DNA from 2 places in the Nocardia sp. NPDC058633 genome. Region 2 is predicted to be linked to the other one. Evidence: riboswitches for the same ligand, from Rfam matches in the RefSeq annotation. Region 2 holds a riboswitch; the other holds the start of a gene.
The links. Region 2 has a riboswitch for thiamine pyrophosphate ahead of thiC (phosphomethylpyrimidine synthase ThiC). Riboswitches for the same ligand answer to the same signal wherever they lie in the genome.
Positions count from the first base shown of each region.

Region 1 (9,238 bases), on a different contig from region 2:
GCGTAGGTGATGCCGATCCGCAGTGCCGTGAAGAATCGCGGCAACGCGGACGGCAGTCGCACATAACGGAACACCTGCAGTCGGGAGGCGCCCATGCTCCGTAGCAGTGCGCCCGCGTCGCGGTCGGCCGCGGCGAATCCCTCGATCAGGCCGATGGCCATCGGGAAGAAGGTGACCAGCGCGACCACCAAGATCTTCGGCAGTAGTCCGAACCCGAACCAGATGATCATCAACGGTGCGATCGCGACGACCGGCACGGTCTGCGACGCGACGAACAACGGCACCAACGCGCGCCGCAGCCACGGCGAGAAGTCCACGACCACCGCCAGCACCCACGCCAGACTCAGCGACACCGCGAACCCGATCAGAGTCACCTGCAAAGTGGCGGCCGCATGGGAACCGATCTCGTCGCGGTGCGCCCAACCCTGCTGGACGACCCGCAGCGGCGAGGGCAGCACCTGCGGACGGACACCACTGCTCGTGACGTAGACCTGCCAGATCGCGATGAGCGCCGCCACCGTGACGAACGACGGCACCGCCCACCGAAGCCCTGCCCAGCGAGCCGTCCCGCCGTCGTCGCCGAACGGAGTCGACGGCGACGCGGCTACGGACAGCTCACGGGTTGGCGAGGTACTCATCGGTGAAATACGTCGACCAATCGGGTTCGGTGGTCAGCGGCTTTCCATCCGGGCCGGTCAGCAGACCGCCCCGGTACAGGAAGCTGGAATTGGCCGACCACTGCTGCACCGTCTGGGTGCCCACCTTGCCCTCGGCGTCCTTCATGAACTGCTCGGCCAGCATGCGCTGGCTCTCGAACACCAGCGACTCGTCGTTGAACGCGCCCGGATTGGCGTCGATGAGATCCTGGGCCGCCGCGTCCGGATCGTCCGCGGCGAACTGGTAGCCGCGTTGCAGCGCCTGCACGAATTTCGCGGCGCGGTCCGGGTTCTCGGCCAGCCAGCCCTCGTTGCCGTCGATCACGATCGCGTAGGCGTCCGGGAAGCCGAAATCGGTGTACCGGAAGTACCGCATCGGGGTGCCGTGGTGCTCGGCCTCGATCCCTTCCCAGGCCAGATACGAGACGGTGAAGTCCGCCTTGCCGGAGTAGACCGCTTCATAAGCCGACGAACCCAGCACCACCGAGGTGAAATCGCCGGTGCCACCGTCGTTGCGGATGACCTGCTGTAGGGCTTCGCGCTCGCCCGGGTCGCCGAAACCGGCGTAGGTCTTGCCGTCGAGGTCCTTGGGGCTCGCGAGGTCGGCGCGATCGGCGCGCACCCCGATGCCCGTCGCCCAGTGCTGTAGTGGGGCGAGCACGGACTTGACCCGCGCACCCGACGCGCGGGCGAAGGTCGACGAATTGTGGGTACTGATCCCGAATTCCGCGTTTCCGGCATCGATCAACGTGTCGACCGAGGTGTTGTTGTACGGCAGGACCTGCACATCCAGGCCGGCGTCGGCGAAGTAGCCGCGCTGCAACGCCACGTAGAGCCCTACATGGTTGGTATTCGGCGTCCAGTCCAGCGCGAACCGGATGGTGTGATCCGAGGCGCCGCCCGCACCGCAGGCGGTGACCAGTGACAGGGTGGCGACGGTGGTCGCCAGGACCGCGAGTGCGCGGCGCAGACGCCCGTTCATGCGGCGGGCCAGGGCTGCGGATGCAGGGCGGTGTCCCAGAACATCAACTCGTAGCGCACGGCGAGGACGAAAGCCTTCTCCATCGCCGCCCGCTCCTGCTCGCTCGCCGATTCGGCCGCGGCGTCGACCAGCGATCGAGCCGTGGCCGCGGACTGCTGGAACTCCGCCGCGCCGTAGGTGGTGACCCACTGGGCGTACGGGTGCGCGGAGTCGGCGGCGATCACCTTCGCGGCGCTCACGGCCAGTTCGCGCCCCACTTCGGCGTAGATCCAGAAACAGGGCAGCGCGGCCGCCGCGGCGACGGCATAGGACTCGGTCGCGGCCGCGGCGATCAGGTAGGAGACATAGGCCAAGCAGGTCTGCGAATGCTCCGGCTCGCCCTGGCGCGGGGGCAGCGCGCCACCGGTGAGCAGCTGCTCGTGCATGGCGGACTCGACGGCGGCGGCGTTCGCGGAGGAGCTCGCCCAGAAGGCCGCGGTCTGCGGGTCGGGCGACTTGGCGGCGAGTATCGCCAGCGCCTTCGAATACCCGGTGAGATACAGCGAATCCTGCTCGATATAGGTGCGGAACACCTCGAGCGGCAACGTGCCCTCGCCGAGGTGTCGGAGGAATTCCAGCTCGTCGATCGCACTCCGCAGGACCTTGGTCCGGTCCCAGAGGTGATCGGTGAACAAATCTGTATTCGTGGTGTGGGCGTGCAACACCGTGACATCCCTTCGTCAGCATTACCTGAACAGGTTCATCGGGTCTGTTCTCAGCCTCGCGGTCGCGAGACACCCCGTGTCAGAACTCGACCGACACTAGCAGCGACCGCCGACACGCGGGCAACGCCCGGTTCCGCGTGTAGCCCCGGTCACGGTGGTAGCTGTTCGGCGCACGCGCGGGATCAGGCGGTCCCCAGGACGCTTTCGGGTGCCGGGGCGAAGGTCGATCCGATATGACGGATGAGGTCGTCGGGGGAGGCGGGGGAGGCGGCGTAGCCGAGGTATCCGTCGGGGCGGACGACGTAGGCCGCACCGGCCGCGCAGCGATACCGCCGGGCGAAGTCGCCGTCACTGTCGCGGATGACGGGCAGGGTCGTCGGGCCGACGGTGGCCGCCGGGCTCGCGATCAGGTACGTGTCGAGGTGGTCGTCGGTGAGTTTCCTCAGCAGGTCGACGTGGCGTTCCAGCTCGGCGAGATTGGCGGTGTCGCCGGCGTTGTCGACGTAGCGGAGCAGCGTGTGGCCGGGGCCCGCGAGCAGGGTGAACAGGCGGAAAGCAGATGTCACGCCGTCTCGGGTCAGCCCGGTCGCGTCCGGAGCGCGACTGCCCGCGGTGGGTGACGGTGCGCCGGTGGGGGATTCGGTGACGATGGGACTGTCGCGATAGTCGATCAGCAGCTGCGCCTCGCGGAGCACGACGCGTTCGGGGTCCGATTCGTCCACGCCGATCCCGTCGCGAGCGTTGCGGACAGTGCGACCGACCACCTCCTCGCCGACCGGCCTGCGCTCGGCGTCATAGCTGGCCAGCAAGGACGGCGCGGCCACCTCCGCGACAGCCAGCGCGAGCTTCCACGCGAGGTTGTGGGCGTCCTGGATGCCGGTGTTCATGCCCTGGGCGCCCGTCGGCGGATGGATGTGGGCGGCATCGCCCGCGACGAAAACCCGTCCCCGCCCATAGGAGTCGACGATGCGATGGCTGATTCGGAAGACCGAGGACCAGCGCAGATGGGAGGCGGTCACCGGTTCCGGCGCGAGCCGGTCGAGCACCGCTTGGATGTCGGCCAGTCGCGGGCCGGGCCCGGTGGACAGTCCGTGCTCGACCTTGTCGCCGCCCACGGAGGTGTCGGACTCGAGTTCCGGGGGAACCCGCATCGACACCCGGTAGCGGTGGCGGCCGGGCAGCGGGATGCACACCAGTGCGTCGTCGGTGACACCGTTCGTCTGGTGCATCGACCGGATGTTGTAGCCGTGTGGCTGCGACCAGTCCAGTTCGACGTCGCCGAGCATGTACTGCTCGGCGAAAGCCGCGCCCTCGAACGACAGGCCCAGCGACTTGCGGACGGTGCTGTGCGCACCGTCGCAGCCCACCAGATACCGAGCCCGCACCATGTGCTCGCCTTGCGGACCGGCGAGTACCGCATCGACGCCGTCCTCGTCCTGGGTGAACCCCACAAGCCTGATCCCGCGCTCGACGCGCGTACCCAGCGATTCCAGGTGTTGTCGCAGGATCCGTTCGGTCTCGTACTGGGGGAGTCCGATGAAGCCGAAGGGGACCTCGGGTGGCAAAGCCAGATCCATTCGGTCGGCCTCGACGCCGTTGATGTACACGATCTGGCCGCGCAACACAATCCCGGCGTCGAGGACCTCCCGCAGGATGCCCATCGCCTCGAACACCTCCAGTGTGCGGGGCTGGATGCCCACCGCTTTCGCGTACTGCGGCGGATCGGATCGCGCGTCGACGATCCGGCACCGCGCACCGTGTCGGACCACCTCCACGGCGGCCGCCGAACCCACCGGACCCGCGCCGACGATCAGAACATCGGTATCGAACATGCGACATCACCTCGTGCTGGAAGCCCCCGCCTCATGTTGTCCGCTGATCGTACGCCTGGCACCGACCCGAGGGATCCCCCGAACCAACGGGTCGCGGCCGGGACTTCATCGCACCTGTTCGCGGTACGACACACGTCGCGTCGGCACCCATCGGCGCACCGGACCTCTACCCTGTGTGCGGTGGCGACGACCCCGCGTGTTGTTCCCCCTCCCCGTGGCACGAGCGAGCCGAGCCACCCCGGTGAACAGGTGGTCGATGGTGCACCGCCGCCTCGACACATGACCGCGGCACAGTTCCGCGAGCACGGTCGTGCCGTGGTGGACTGGGTGGCGGACTACTGGGAGCGGGTCGAGTCGTTGCCGGTGCTGTCGACGGTGGCCCCCGGTGAGGTGCGCGCACTACTGCCGCAGTGTCCGCCCGACGTCGGCGAGCCCTTCGACGCGCTGCTCGATGACATGGATCGCATCATCGTCCCCGGCTTGACGCATTGGCAGCATCCCGGCTTCTTCGCCTATTACCCGACGGGTGCATCGGGGCCTGCCGCGCTGGCCGATCTGCTGATCTCCGGGTTGGGAGTGCAGGGGATGCTGTGGCAGAGTGCCCCGGCCTGCACCGAACTGGAGCAGCATGTCCTCGACTGGCTCGCCGGGTTGATCGGCCTGCCCGAACGTTTCACTTTCGCGGGCAGCGGCGGCGGTGTGGTGCAGGACGGAGCCTCGAGCGCGATGCTCGTCACGCTGCTCGCGGCGCTGCACCGGGCCTCAGAGGGGCGGGTCGTACGTGACGGTATCGACCGTGGGCGCTACGCCGTCTACACCTCGACCGAGGCCAACTGCGGTTTCGAGAAGGTCGCGCGGATCACGGGTCTTGGCTCCTCGGCCGTGCGTTTCATCGAGACCCGCGCCGACCTGTCGATGGATCCGGAGGCGCTGCGGACGGCGATGGAACAGGATGTGGCTCGTGGCCGGACCCCTGTTCTGGTGATGGCGACAGTGGGCACGACGTCGACCGGCGCGGTCGACCCGGTCCAGTTCATCGGCCCGGTGTGCCGCGAATACGGTGCCTGGCTGCACGTGGACGCCGCATACGCGGGCGTCGCGGCGATATGTCCTGAGCTGCGGTGGATCAACGCGGGCGTGGCGGAGTTCGCCGATTCCTACGCGACCAACCCGCACAAATGGCTGCTCACCGCGTTGGACTTCGATGCCTGCTATGTCGCCGATCGGGGCGCGCTGACCGGCGCGTTGTCGGTGCTGCCGGAATACCTGCGCAACAGCGCGAGCGAATCCGGTGCTGTGGTGGACTACCGGGATTGGCAGGTGCCGGTGGGACGTCGGTTCCGGGCGCTGAAGCTGTGGGCGGTGATCCGCTGGTACGGCGCGGCCGGGCTGCGCGAACATATCCGCCACAGCGTGGGTCTGGCCCAGCAGTTCGCCTCGTGGGTGGGTGCGGACGATCGTTTCGACGTGCTGGTCCCGCATCCGCTGTCGCTGATCTGTTTTCGGTTGCGCGGGGGAGACGAGGTCAACCGGGCACTGATGGACGCGGTCAACGCGACGGGCCGAGTCTTTCTGTCCCACACCGTGGTCCGCGGCGCATTCGCGCTCCGGTTGGCTGTCGGGGGCACCGCCACCCGTCATGAGCATGTGGCCACCGCGTGGGCGCTGGTGAGCGAGTGGGCGGATGTCGTCGCCGCGCCGCACTGACTCCTGCGTGATGTCGGCCCGACGTGATGCGGTGCGAGCCGCCGCCGAACCAGGGCTCGGCGGCGGCTCGCACCTGTCGTGGAGAATCAGTACACAGTGAACGTGCCCGTGAGTGCCGCCTCGGTCACGCCGGGGCAGGCCTGTTCGGTGGTCACCGTGTTGTCGTCCGACGCGGTATGCCCGGCGTAGGTGCCGGAGTCGATGCTGATCGGGAAGGTGGCCGGACCGGACCCCTTGGCCTTGCTCTGATTGCCCGCGGACTTGCTGCTGATTGCGCTGGTGCTGCCATCGGACCACGTGATGGTGCCCGTGCCCTGATGAACGTTGACCTTGCCGTCGCAGGAGGCGACCTCGGTGCCCGCTTCATCCATCCTGACGGGGTAGGGCTCACCGCTGTCGACCGCGGACCCCACACAGTCGGTGAATTCGGTGGTAGCGGTCCATTCGACCTTCGTCGGCATCTCGCCCAATCCGGTACCGGCCCAGGCGACGGTGCCGTTTTCGGTGCAGGTGATGATCGGGTCCGCAGTTCGGTTACCGGGCGGTGCGGCAATGCCCGGCGCGGCGAACGGGATGATCCCGAACGACGCGCTCGCGAGAACAACGGCACCGGCTAGACGATATCGAGTGAACATTCGTCTCCTTGGTCGTTCCTGCTCGGCTGGATGTCCGCATCAGAGATTAATGGACCGTGGACGTATCAGGCGGTCATCGCATGGACGGCCTTCTTCAGCGCGCCGGGTCGGGTAGGTGAAGTCGGCGCCTTCTTCCGCAATTCGATCATCCGGGCACCGATTTCCTGAAGGCGCTTGCGCCCCAGCTCCTCTCGAACCTTCGGGAACCATTCGTCCTCTTCTTCGTCGATGTGATGGTCGACGTTCTCGATCAGCACGGTGGCCTTGGCGGTGAACCGCTCGTCGTCGGGCTTCATCGCCGCCAGTTCCATCACCAGCACGTCGGCGACGTGGTGTTCTTCGTACGATTCGAGAATGTCGTCCTCGAGCTCGGGAAGCAATTCGCGAACCTCTGGATACATGCACTCGTTCTCGAGATAGGTGTGCACGGTCAGCGCTTCGATGATCTTCTTCACGAGGCGTCCCTTGGTGGCGTGCGCGTCGTGCCCGGCCTTTTCGAAGTCTCGGAACAGTTTTCGGATCGCCTTGTGATCCTCACGCAGAAGAACAATCGCATCAGTGGACATCGATACTCCCTCGAAGTGTCAGAACTGTGGCTGCTGGTCGTTATTTTTCGCATACCCCGCCCGACATCACTCAATCGGATGAGCCGGCTCGTTGATCCGGATTGGCCCGGCCCGGACCGGGTAGGCACCGCCTGTGCGGCTGTGTCGATATCGAGCGTTCTCCGACGACAAGTAGAGGTAGCGATGAAGGCAGTCACGTGGCAAGGCAAACGTAAAGTCGCTGTGGACACGGTGCCCGATCCCCGGATCGAGGCCGCCACCGACGCTGTCATCCGGGTCACTTCGACCGCGATCTGCGGCTCGGATCTGCATCTGTACGAGGTACTGGGCGCCTACATGAGCGAAGGCGACATACTCGGACACGAGCCGATCGGCATCGTCGAGGAAGTCGGGTCGGCGATCACCGACCTCGCCGTCGGCGATCGCATCGTGGTTCCGTTCCAGATCAGCTGTGGTCACTGCTATATGTGCGACCTCGGCCTGATGACCCAGTGTGAGACAACGCAGGTGCGTGAACAGGGCAGCGGTGCGGCGCTGTTCGGCTACTCCAAACTCTACGGCCAGGTCGCGGGCGGTCAGGCGGAGTATCTGCGAGTACCGCACGCCGACTTCACCCACATCAAAGTCCCCCCTGGCCCGGACGACACCCGATTCCTCTACCTGTCCGACGTGCTGCCCACCGCTTGGCAAGCCGTCGAATACGCGCAGGTGCCCGAGGGCGGCTCACTCACCGTGCTGGGTCTGGGCCCGATCGGCGACATGGCCTGCCGGGTCGCGGCGCAGCGCGACCTGAAGATCTTCGGGGTCGATCGAGTACCCGAACGGCTCGCCCGCGCGGCGCGATTCGGGGTCGAGACCATCGACTTGGACGCCGCGGGCGGCAAGGTCGCCGACATCATCCGCGACGCCACCCAGGGACGCGGCACCGATGCGGTGATCGACGCGGTCGGAATGGAAGCCCACGGCTCCCCGGTAGCCGCCACCGCGCAATGGTCGGCCACGCTCCTCCCGGACGCGGTGGCGGAAAAGCTCATGAACACCGTCGGCGTGGATCGCTTGGCTGCCTTCCAGTCGGCGATCGATATCGTCCGACGGGGCGGCACGATATCCCTGGTCGGTGTCTATGGCGGCATGCTCGACCCACTCCCGATGCGAGTCCTGTTCGACAAGCAGATCCAGCTCCGCATGGGTCAGGCCAATGTCAAGCGATGGGCCGACGACATCATGCCGCTGCTGGTCGACGACGACCCGCTCGGCGTGGAAACCTTTGCCACCCATCGCCTCCCGCTCGCCGCCGCGCCCGAGGCGTACGAGATGTTCCAGCACAAGACCGACGGGGCCGTCAAAATAGTCCTCGACCCCACCGCTCAGCCGGATCGACCGGAGCAGATGTCGGCGAAGGGATGACCACCGTTCACGTCACCCTGGGGTCGACCTACCCGCCGCCCGTGGTGAGGTGGCCGGTGGATGCGCGATCGACTGAGTCGGCCGCGCCGACTCGGTCGGGGTCGGGCGCAGAGTCGTCGACGGAGCTGTGGTCGTCGACGGAGCTGTGGTCGTCGTGGACGGCGTCGATGGGGTCGTCCGTGCCGCGGGCGTTGTGGACACCTCCGGTGACGTGTATGTGGTGGTCGGACTCGCCGGAGGTAATGTTCGTGTCGGCCAGGTCGGACCGGCTTCGGGCGGCGCTGTACTCGGAGGTTTGTCGGGTGGGTGCGCCCGAGAACGTCTCCGTGTTGTTCACCCGCATCGGCGGGCTCGAATCCGCCCGCACCATGATCGTTATCCCGATCGCCGTGGTCATCACAGCTGCCGCGACGCCCGCTCGCGACAGCTGTCGTCGGAACCGAGCGGGCGATGTGGCCGCGGCGGGCCGGCCGTGCCGCGGCGGGATCGGGGTTCGAGGTTCGGTATCGCTGACCGGCTCCGCCGCCGGGTCGTCGCTGTTGTCGACGGGTTGCATTCAACTCCTGCTTTCTCCTCGGAAGTCGCCGACCGCTGGGAACCGGTGGCGATACTCCGGACGGCACAGACTGTGAAAGAAGTGACCAGCCCGCCTTCCGTCCGTCGAAAGAAGACCGAGGGTCGAACATCGAATCCGGTAGGCGTCGTGATTCCCTTTTTCAGGGTCTCGAGTAGGGGTCCACATCGCGCAG
Region 1 is NZ_JBHXRA010000009.1:270,874-280,111, reverse strand. Features, by position in the region: gene ACFWUR_RS14645 (ABC transporter permease) at 1-638, opposite strand, end outside; gene ACFWUR_RS14640 (ABC transporter substrate-binding protein) at 616-1,638, opposite strand; gene ACFWUR_RS14635 (TenA family protein) at 1,635-2,342, opposite strand; TPP riboswitch at 2,333-2,429, opposite strand; gene ACFWUR_RS14630 (FAD-dependent monooxygenase) at 2,525-4,174, opposite strand; gene ACFWUR_RS14625 (aminotransferase class V-fold PLP-dependent enzyme) at 4,454-5,881, shown strand; gene ACFWUR_RS14620 (hypothetical protein) at 5,968-6,516, opposite strand; gene ACFWUR_RS14615 (hemerythrin domain-containing protein) at 6,582-7,082, opposite strand; gene ACFWUR_RS14610 (alcohol dehydrogenase catalytic domain-containing protein) at 7,266-8,489, shown strand; gene ACFWUR_RS14605 (hypothetical protein) at 8,518-9,045, opposite strand; gene ACFWUR_RS14600 (MarR family winged helix-turn-helix transcriptional regulator) at 9,206-9,238, opposite strand, start outside.
Region 1: another riboswitch for thiamine pyrophosphate. It lies ahead of ACFWUR_RS14635 (TenA family protein); the one in region 2 lies ahead of thiC (phosphomethylpyrimidine synthase ThiC).

Region 2 (9,238 bases):
ACCGACCCACTGCTCGACGTGCGCCTGTTCCGCAACGGCGCGTTCACGGCGGCGGCCGTCGCGACCCTGTCGGCGATGATGGCGATCGGCGCGGCCATGTTCCTGATCTCGCTGTGGCTGCAATACATCCACGGCTACAGCCCTTCGCAGGCGGGCATCCGGATGTTGCCCGCCGCGCTCACGCTCCTCACCGCCTCGCTGCTCACGCCGATGCTGATGGAGAAGTTCGGTGTCCGCGCGGTGCTCGGGGTCGGACTCGGCGCGGTCGCCCTCGGTTTCCTGCTGCTGGCGGTGAGCCCGGAACCCACCACCTACCCGGTGGTCGCGCTGGTCCTGGTGTCCTTCGGCCTCGGTGACGGCATGGCCGTGACAGCGGCGGCGGCCGTGCTGGTCGGTGCCGTTCCCGCAGACCGCGCCGGACAGGCGGGCGCGGTGGAGGAGACGAACTACGAGGTCGGGGTCGGCTTCGGCGTCGCCCTGCTCGGCAGCCTGCACGCCAGGATCTTCAGCCAGCACATGACGAATCTGCCCGTCCCCGCCGACAAGCTGGACCAGGCGAGCGGTTCGATCGGCGGGGCGGCCGACGTAGCTGCCGATCTACCGGAAAATACCCGCGATCAGCTCACCCACGCCTCGAGCCACGCCTTCGACGTCGCCCTCACGACCACGTCCTACATATCGGCCGCGGTCGTCGCGGTAGTGGCCGTGGGAACGGTGTGGCTGGTGCCGAAGGGGTTCCGGATCGTCGGCGGACACTGACAATCCGCGCTCACCGCACACTATTCGCGCGATCGGTGCGAATTTCGACCGAGACCGCGATTTGTGAACGCCCAGCGTAGTTATCCCCAGTTCCCACTTATCCACAGCCGCGAAGGAATCCCCAGGAACGAGGCGGTCGAGCGTCGGCGGCACATCCGAAACTCGCCGAATGGACTACGGAATCCGGACCCGTGCACAATTGCTGGCAGCGGGCGTACCTGCGGGAACGATCGACGACCGGTGCCGTCGAGGCGTGTACACCCGAGTGCTGCCCCGCACCTACAGTCTCGGGCCGCCGACCGCGATGACACGGTGCGTCGCGGTGACCGAATGGCTGCCCGGCGCACATCTGAGTCATCGCACGGCCGCGTGGCTCTGGGGCATGGTGCCCGAGCCGTCGGTTCTCGAAGCGACAGTGCCGAAGGCGGCAAGCCGGCGGACGCCGACCTGGTTGCGCCTCTATCGCCGCGATCTTCCCGAGTCGGCTTTCGACCGCGAGAGCGATCTCCCCACGGTGACCGCCGCCCAGGCACTGCTGGACTGTGTTGCCGTCCTGCCGGGCGGGGAGGCCGATCGTCTCGTCGACTCGCACATCGGACGATCGGTGTCGCGCTCCGCGCTTGTCGAGGTGTGTGGTTCCGGCAGGCACGGCGCGCCCGCCATGCGCAGGCAGTTGGTGGGGGCCGCGGTGAAGTGGGCTTCGGAGCCGGAGCGTCTCTTCGCCCGCGCGATGGCCCGGCGCAACCTGCACCTGCTGCCGAATCACCCGGTCGGGCCGTATTTCGGCGACTTCGTCGACGAGCGGACGCGCACGATCGTCGAGATCGACGGGTGGGAGTTCCACACCGACCGCTTGGTGTTCCGCAACGACCGGCGACGGCAGAACTGGTTGCAGCGGCGGGGTTGGCTGGTTCTGCGGTATGCGGCTTACGACGTGCTGAACCACCTCGAGTCCTGCGTAGACGAGGTGGAGGCCGTCGTGCGGCCTCGGCGTGCCAGGTCGCGCCAGGCGCACACAAGTCGGCGAATTCGACGGGATTCTGACGGAGGTCGCTGTTTGTGAGCGGTCAGCGCGGATCACCCTTGACGCAACCAGTCGGTTGCCATACTCTGAATGGCAACCAATCGGTTGCGACATAAGGAGAGCGTCATGGGATTCCCTGATCAGATCGTGCGTACCGTCGAGCTCGCGCATCCGCCTACGAAGGTGTGGGCGGCGCTCACTACGGCAGAAGGGCTGGGGAGTTGGTTCGGCAATACCGCCACCATCGATCTGCGGCCGGGTGGACAGGCTCGGATGACGTGGACCGAAGGCGGACAGGTCGCGAACATGCGGGTGGAGCGGGTGGAGGAGCCGACAGTATTCGGCTATACCTGGCCGATCAACGGACTGCCCGACGACGATCCGCGGCGCACCTATGTGGAGTTCACCCTCGAGCCCGTCGGCGCCGGGACGCGACTGACCGTGGTCGAGACCGGGTTCGCGCAGCTGTCCGAAGGCGCCTACAAGGAGGCGTTCGAGGGCAATGTCGGTGGCTGGAAGAGCGAACTGGGTGAACTGGTCGAGTACCTCGATGCGGCCTGAGCTGGAGGCGACCGCCGAACGAGTCTTCGTCGCGCTGGCGGATCCGAGCAGGCGAGCGGTGCTGGCCGCCCTCGCCGCCGACGGACCCGCCACCGCGACGGACCTCGCCGATCGCCTGCCGATCACACGGCAGGCGATCGCCAAACACCTTGTCCTGCTGGCAGATGCGGGTCTGGTGATCGCGGAACCGGGGGAGCGGCGCAGGGTGCGCTACCGCCTCGACTCCGCCCCCATGCAAGTGGCCCAACAGTTTCTGGCCGCCATGGCCCGCGACTGGGACGGCCGATTCGACGCCCTCCGCAAGCACCTGGACGGCTGAACCGAGGAAGAGCAATGAGCGAGAAGAACTTCACCGCGACCACCACCGTCGACGCGACCCCCGAGGAAGCGTTCGCGGCGATCAACAATGTCCGGGGCTGGTGGAACGAGACCATCGAAGGTTCCACCGGCGTCGTCGGCGACAGCTACCGCTTCGAGGTCCCGGGCGCGCATCGCTGCACGATGACCACCACCGAGTCGATCCCCGGCAAGCGCCTGGTCTGGCACGTCACCGACACCTACATCTCCTTCATCGACGACACCGCCGAATGGGAGGGCACCGAAGTGGTTTTCGACATCGTCGAACGCGACGCCGGCACCGAAATCCGTTTCACCCACGTGGGTTTGCTCCCGGCCGACGAGTGCTACGAGGTGTGCGCCAATGCCTGGGGCGCCTACATCACCAAGAGCCTGCACGATCTGATCACGACAGGCACCGGTGACCCGTTCCGAATCGACAGCACCTTCGACTCCGAACTGCTCAAGCACGGCAACGCCGACCTGGTGAACCCGCGACCCTAGAACGAACCTGCGCGGGTGCGGTCCGACGCCGAACGGCTGAAGAGCGCCCTAGCGCGGTGCCAGCAGCAGTGTCTGGGTGCTGCGGCCCAGCGGCCCGGTCTCGTCGGAGAGGGCGGACTCGGCGAGGCCGATGCCGTGCGGCTGCGGATAGGTGACTGCATCGAGGCACACCCATTCCCCGGCCGGTTGACGGTGCAACGTGACCGTGAGGTCGGTATTGATGAACAGGTATTTCGACCAGTCGAGGACCGAACTGACCCCGTTGCCCGAGTCCGCGGCGGCCAGTGCGCGCTCGAGCGGGCTCGGTGCGGTACCCGCGACGATCGGGTACTTCAACCGAATCCAGCAGACCGCGGGGCCTGGCTCGGTGAAAGAGCCCGCGGCGAAACGGTATTCGATGCCGGTGTGGAACCCGATCGCCTGATCGGACGGGAATTGCGCCGCCGTGTCACCGTCGGGCAGCTGTCGGGTGCCGGTCGGGAGGAATTCGACGGGCAGGTCCAGCGCGGGTTCGGCCAGCTTGATCCGCCACGCGTTGGCTTTCATCACCAGCCCGCGATCCGACGACAACGTCGCCTCGATCAACTCCACACTGCGCCCCGATCGCACCACCTTCGCCTGCGCGGTCAGCGGCGCGAGCGGCACCGGCCCCAGGATCTCCACCGCGACCCGCCCGACCTGGAATCCTGGTCGTGGCTCGCATCGCTCGATCACATGCCCGAGCAGCGCCGACGGCGGTCCCGCGTGCTGGGCGTCGGGCGACCATGGGCCGCGGGTCAGCTCGGTCGAGAGGTACCGGTTCGCGTCCGCCGGGTCTTGGCGGTAGAAAGCATCAACCACTTCGCCGACGTTACCCCGCGCACCGATCCGAGTCTGGCACGGTGCGCGCAGGTGGGTCCGCGCAGCCTGGCGAATCCACCGGTCGCCACTGTGGACCGATCCATCGGCCAGGTTGCGCGGTGAACGGCGTCGACCCGAATCGAGTGCGGCCCCGCTGTTCACCCGACGACACCACGACCCGTCCGGTCAGGCCTGAGCGCTGCCCGTCAAGACGGCGGTGAACAGGTCGAACAGTGGGCGCAGGGCGCACGGGCTGGTGTCGGAGGTGCAGCCGATGGACGACGAACCGGAGTCGGCGACCGGGAGGGACGCGGCCTGGGCGGTGCCGAGCGGGGCGGCGACGGACAGGGCGGCGGCCGCGAGGGCCCCGGCGATGATGCGCTTCATTGGTTCACTCCAGTGTTCGATGTGCCGGTAGGTCGACACGACTGCTGACGCTACCGATCGCGAGGGCGAGCGAAAGCCCCGAAATCCAGGGTGCGCGGCAGGGCGACGCCCGCCCGATCGCGCGGATCGGACGGGCGTCGACGGTGGTGCGGCGGTCAGGAGACGATCGGGAGGTACACCTTGCTGCCCTGGTCGGCGAACTCGGCGGACTTCTCGGCCATGCCCGCCTCGATGGCGGCCACGTCGGTGAGGCCCTGCTTCTCCGCGTACTCGCGCACGTCGGCGGAGATCCGCATCGAGCAGAACTTCGGCCCGCACATCGAGCAGAAGTGGGCGGTCTTGGCCGGCTCGGCGGGCATCGTCTCGTCGTGGTACTCGCGGGCGGTGTCGGGATCCAGCGAGAGGGCGAACTGGTCGTGCCAGCGGAATTCGAAACGGGCCTTGGACAATTCGTTGTCGCGGTCCTGGGCGTGCGGGTGGCCCTTGGCGAGGTCGGCGGCGTGGGCGGCGATCTTGTAGGTGATGACGCCGACCTTGACGTCGTCGCGGTTGGGCAGCCCCAGGTGCTCTTTGGGGGTGACGTAGCAGAGCATCGCGGTGCCCGCCTGGGCGATGATCGCGGCGCCGATGGCCGAGGTGATGTGGTCGTAGGCGGGCGCGATATCGGTGGCCAGCGGGCCGAGGGTGTAGAACGGCGCTTCTTCGCACAGCTCTTCCTCGAGCCGAACGTTCTCGACGATCTTGTGCATCGGCACGTGGCCGGGGCCCTCGATCATCACCTGCACGCCGTAGGATTTCGCGATCTTGGTGAGTTCGCCGAGGGTGCGCAGTTCGGCGAACTGGGCCTCGTCGTTGGCGTCGGCGATGGAGCCGGGGCGCAGGCCGTCGCCGAGGGAGAAGGTCACGTCGTACTTCGCGAGGATCTCGCACAGTTCCCGGAAGTGCGTGTACAGGAACGATTCCTGGTGATGGGCCAAACACCAAGCGGCCATGATGGATCCACCGCGCGAGACGATGCCGGTGACGCGCTTGGCGGTGAGCGGGATATAGCGCAACAACACGCCCGCGTGCACGGTCATGTAGTCGACACCCTGCTCGCACTGCTCGATCACAGTGTCGCGGTACATTTCCCAGGTGAGCTCGGTGGGATCACCGTTGACCTTCTCCAGCGCCTGGTAGATCGGAACGGTGCCGATCGGGACGGGCGAGTTGCGCAGGATCCATTCGCGGGTCTCGTGGATGTTCTTCCCGGTGGACAGGTCCATGATGGTGTCGGCGCCCCAGCGCGCGGCCCACACCATCTTCTCGACCTCTTCGGCGATCGACGACGAGACCGCCGAGTTGCCGATATTGGCATTGATCTTGACCAGGAACTTCTTGCCGATGATGGTCGGCTCCAGCTCCGGGTGGTTGTGGTTGGCGGGGATCACCGCGCGACCGAGCGCGACCTCGTCGCGCACCAGCTCGGGCGAGACACCCTCGCGGGCGGCGATGAACCGCATCTCGGGGGTGATGATGCCCTCGCGAGCCCAGTGCAGCTGAGTACGCGGGCCTTCGACGGTGGGCTTGTCCCATTCGTCGCGCAGTTTCGGCAGCCCGGCTTCGAGATCGATCACCGCGTTGTCGTCGGTGTACGGCCCGCTGGTGTCGAAGACATCGAAGTGGTCGCCGTTGGTGAGGTTGATGCGGCGAACCGGGATGCGCAGGCCGTCTACCTGCTGGTAGTGCTTGACGCTGCCCTGGATCGGTCCGGTGGTGACGGTGTCGACCGCCCCGGTGGAAGACGTGTTCGAGCCCATGACTGTTCCTCCCTACGCCGGCATTACCCGGTCAGGTTCATACGGTCGACGGCCCTGAACGCCCGATAGGGCTAGCCGTCCTCTCAGCCCGCTGGTGCGAGCCCCCGTTGGTGTGAATTGCCCCGCCGACGTTACCCGCCGGGTATCGCGACCCGCCCGGGGATGGACCGGACGGATCGCGCGCGAGGCTCGCTACACCGACGCCGAGTCGAGCTGCTTCGGCGCGTCATGCGTGCTGTCCTCGGCTTCATCGAGACCGAACTTGTTGTGCAGCGCCGCGAGTGGCTTCGGTGCCCACCAGTTCCAGGTGCCCATCATCCGCATGAGCGCGGGTGCGAGCAGGCCGCGAATCACCGTCGCGTCGCTGATCACCGCCAGCGCGCAGCCGAGGCCGAACAGCTTCATCATCGAGACGCCGGAGGTGGCGACGCCGAGGAACACGATGCTCATCAGTAGGGCGGCGGCGGTGAAAATGCGTCCGGTGCGGGCCACGCCCATCGCGACGGCCTCGGTATTGCCCTCGGTGGTCTTCGGTCCGGCCAGCCATTCCTCGCGGATTCGGGAGAGCAGGAAGACCTCGTAGTCCATGGACGCGCCGAAGGCCAGGCTGAACATGAGGATGGGCATGGCCAGGTTGAGGGTGCCGGTGGCGGTGAAGCCGAGCAGTTCCGACAGGTGTCCTTCCTGGAAGATCCACACCATCGCGCCGAAGGTCGCGGCCAGCGACAGGATATTGAGGATCAGCGCCTTGATCGGCAACACCACGCTGCCGGTGAACAGGAACAGCAGCACCAGGGTGGTGAGCGCGATCAGCGCGCCCGCCAGTGGCAGTTTGCCGGTGATCGCCTCGACCGAGTCCTGGTTGAGCGCGGCCGGGCCGGTGATCAGGGCTTTCGATGGGGCGGCAACGGCGCGCAGGGTATCGAGTTGGGCGCCGCCGGCGTCGGAGTAGGGGTCGAGTGAGGTGGCGACCGACAGGTAGGCGCCGTGTTGTGCATCCGTCATCTCGGGTACACCCGCGGCCACCCGCAGCCCGTTGCGGTACACCGCCGCGCTGCTGAGCACGGCAGGCACGTCGGGCACGGTGGACAGCTCGCGCGCGTAGGTGTCGAGTTCGGCTGCGCTGCCACGGAATTCGGGCAGCACGATGGTCGCGGCCGAGGCGAGGTCGGCGTCGAATTCGGTGCGCAGGATGTCGCCCACTTCGCGACTGGCGACGCCGGTGGGCAGCGACCGGTCGTCGGGGTAGCCGAACTGGACACCGAGGAACGGTGAGCCGAGCAGCAACAGGAACGCGGTGGTGGCCAGCGCGATCGACATCGGCCGCTTCATCACCGCGACGACGAGGCGATACCAGAACGTCTGGCGCGGCGGCTTCTCCGTCCGCGGGGCCAGCCGGAACAGGCGGCGCATCGGTGCGCGCAGATCGCCCGCGTCGATGCGATCGCCGACCAGGATGAGCATCGCGGGCAGCACGATCACCGCGGCGGCCGCGGCGGCGGCCACCACGGCGATGCCCGCGTAGGCGAACGACTTGAAGAAGTACTGCGGGAACACCAGCAGTGCCGACAGCGAGAGCGCGACGACAAGTGCCGAGTACACGACCGTACGACCGGCGGTCTGGATCGCCCGGGTCACCGCGGCAGACGGCGTGGCGCCCGCGGTCAATTCCTCGCGATACCGGCTGACGATGAACAGGCTGTAGTCGATCGCCAGCGCGAGTCCGAGTGCCGTGGTCATGTTCAGCGCGAAGATCGACACATCGGTCAGGGCGGTGAGCACGCGCAGAATGCCCAGCGACGCCGCGATGGCGAACAGTCCGATCGCGATCGGCAGCGCGGCAGCCATCAGACTGCCGAACACCAGGGCGAGCAACAGGCCGGTGATCGGGATCGCGATCGCCTCGGCGATGATCAGGTCCTTGCTGATCTGGGTGTTGATATCGGCGAAGGAGGCGGCGAGCCCACCGGCCTTTACGGTGACCGCACCGCTCTCGACCTGCAGTTGCTCGCTCAGCATCGCCGCCCGAACGGGCAGTTCGGCATCGTCGCCCTCGATGCTGGCCAGGATCAGCGCGTGCTTGCCGTCGTTGCTGAGCATCGCCTGTTTGAGGTCGGGGCGTGCGGTCCAATACGACTGCACGCCGCTGACAATCTCGGCATGCGCGTCGAGGACGGCGATCGCATGCTCGGCCGCCGCCCGCGCGGCGCCGGAATCGGCCACGTTCTCGGCGGAGATCGTCAGGACGTAGTTGGGCTCGCTGCCAGGGAAGTGGTCGCCGAGGTATTGGCTCGCCTGCACCGAATCGAGATCACCGGTGACGAATCCGCCCGATTTCATGTGCGAGTGCACCGTAGCGCCGATCGCGCCACACAGGACCATCAGCAAGAGCGCGATTGCGACCACCCAGCGGGGTCGGGCAACGGCGGTGCGGGCGATTGTCGTCAACATCGTCGGGCCCTCTTTGTCGGAAACTGTTCGGGATGTTCGAACCGTTACCGTATCCCGCGCCTGATTCTGCCCGATACCGCCTCGGGGTGGAGGTAGGCCGAGTACCATCTCCGCCCCTGGGTGGACGATCCCGCCGACTCGATGTGGTTATCCCGTGGACGACCCGTTGAAAAGCGCGGCCTGGAGCAGGCCGAGAAGGTAGGGGACCTGTTCCGACGAACTGTTGGAGCAGGGCACCGGATACGGCCCGCACTCCGCTGCGGCGGGCGCTGCCAGCGGAAGCTGGACGAGGCCGATGACAGCGAGACCCGCAGCGGTGGCGATGAGAGATTTCATGGGAGCCAACGTAACGGCGCGGCGGCGGGTGCTGGGAGTCCTAAGTTTCAGGGGCGTGAAGTGTTGTGCGCGGGCAGGATTCGTCCACCTACCCGGCCGAGGCCGATTCGTCTTCCCTCCGTGCCGGGAGCGGTGGCCGTGATCGCCACCTCGTCGCCGTCGGCGAGGAAGGTGCGTGACCGACCGGCCACGGTGATGGGTTGTGTACCACCCCAGGACAATTCGATGAATGAGCCGCGCT
Region 2 is NZ_JBHXRA010000003.1:371,890-381,127, reverse strand. Features, by position in the region: gene ACFWUR_RS05800 (MFS transporter) at 1-759, shown strand, start outside; gene ACFWUR_RS05795 (DUF559 domain-containing protein) at 929-1,822, shown strand; gene ACFWUR_RS05790 (SRPBCC domain-containing protein) at 1,910-2,344, shown strand; gene ACFWUR_RS05785 (ArsR/SmtB family transcription factor) at 2,334-2,663, shown strand; gene ACFWUR_RS05780 (SRPBCC domain-containing protein) at 2,678-3,184, shown strand; gene ACFWUR_RS05775 (thioesterase family protein) at 3,233-4,024, opposite strand; gene ACFWUR_RS05770 (hypothetical protein) at 4,211-4,411, opposite strand; gene thiC (phosphomethylpyrimidine synthase ThiC) at 4,567-6,210, opposite strand; TPP riboswitch at 6,203-6,328, opposite strand; gene ACFWUR_RS05760 (MMPL family transporter) at 6,403-8,661, opposite strand; gene ACFWUR_RS05755 (hypothetical protein) at 8,809-8,997, opposite strand; gene fahA (fumarylacetoacetase) at 9,045-9,238, opposite strand, start outside.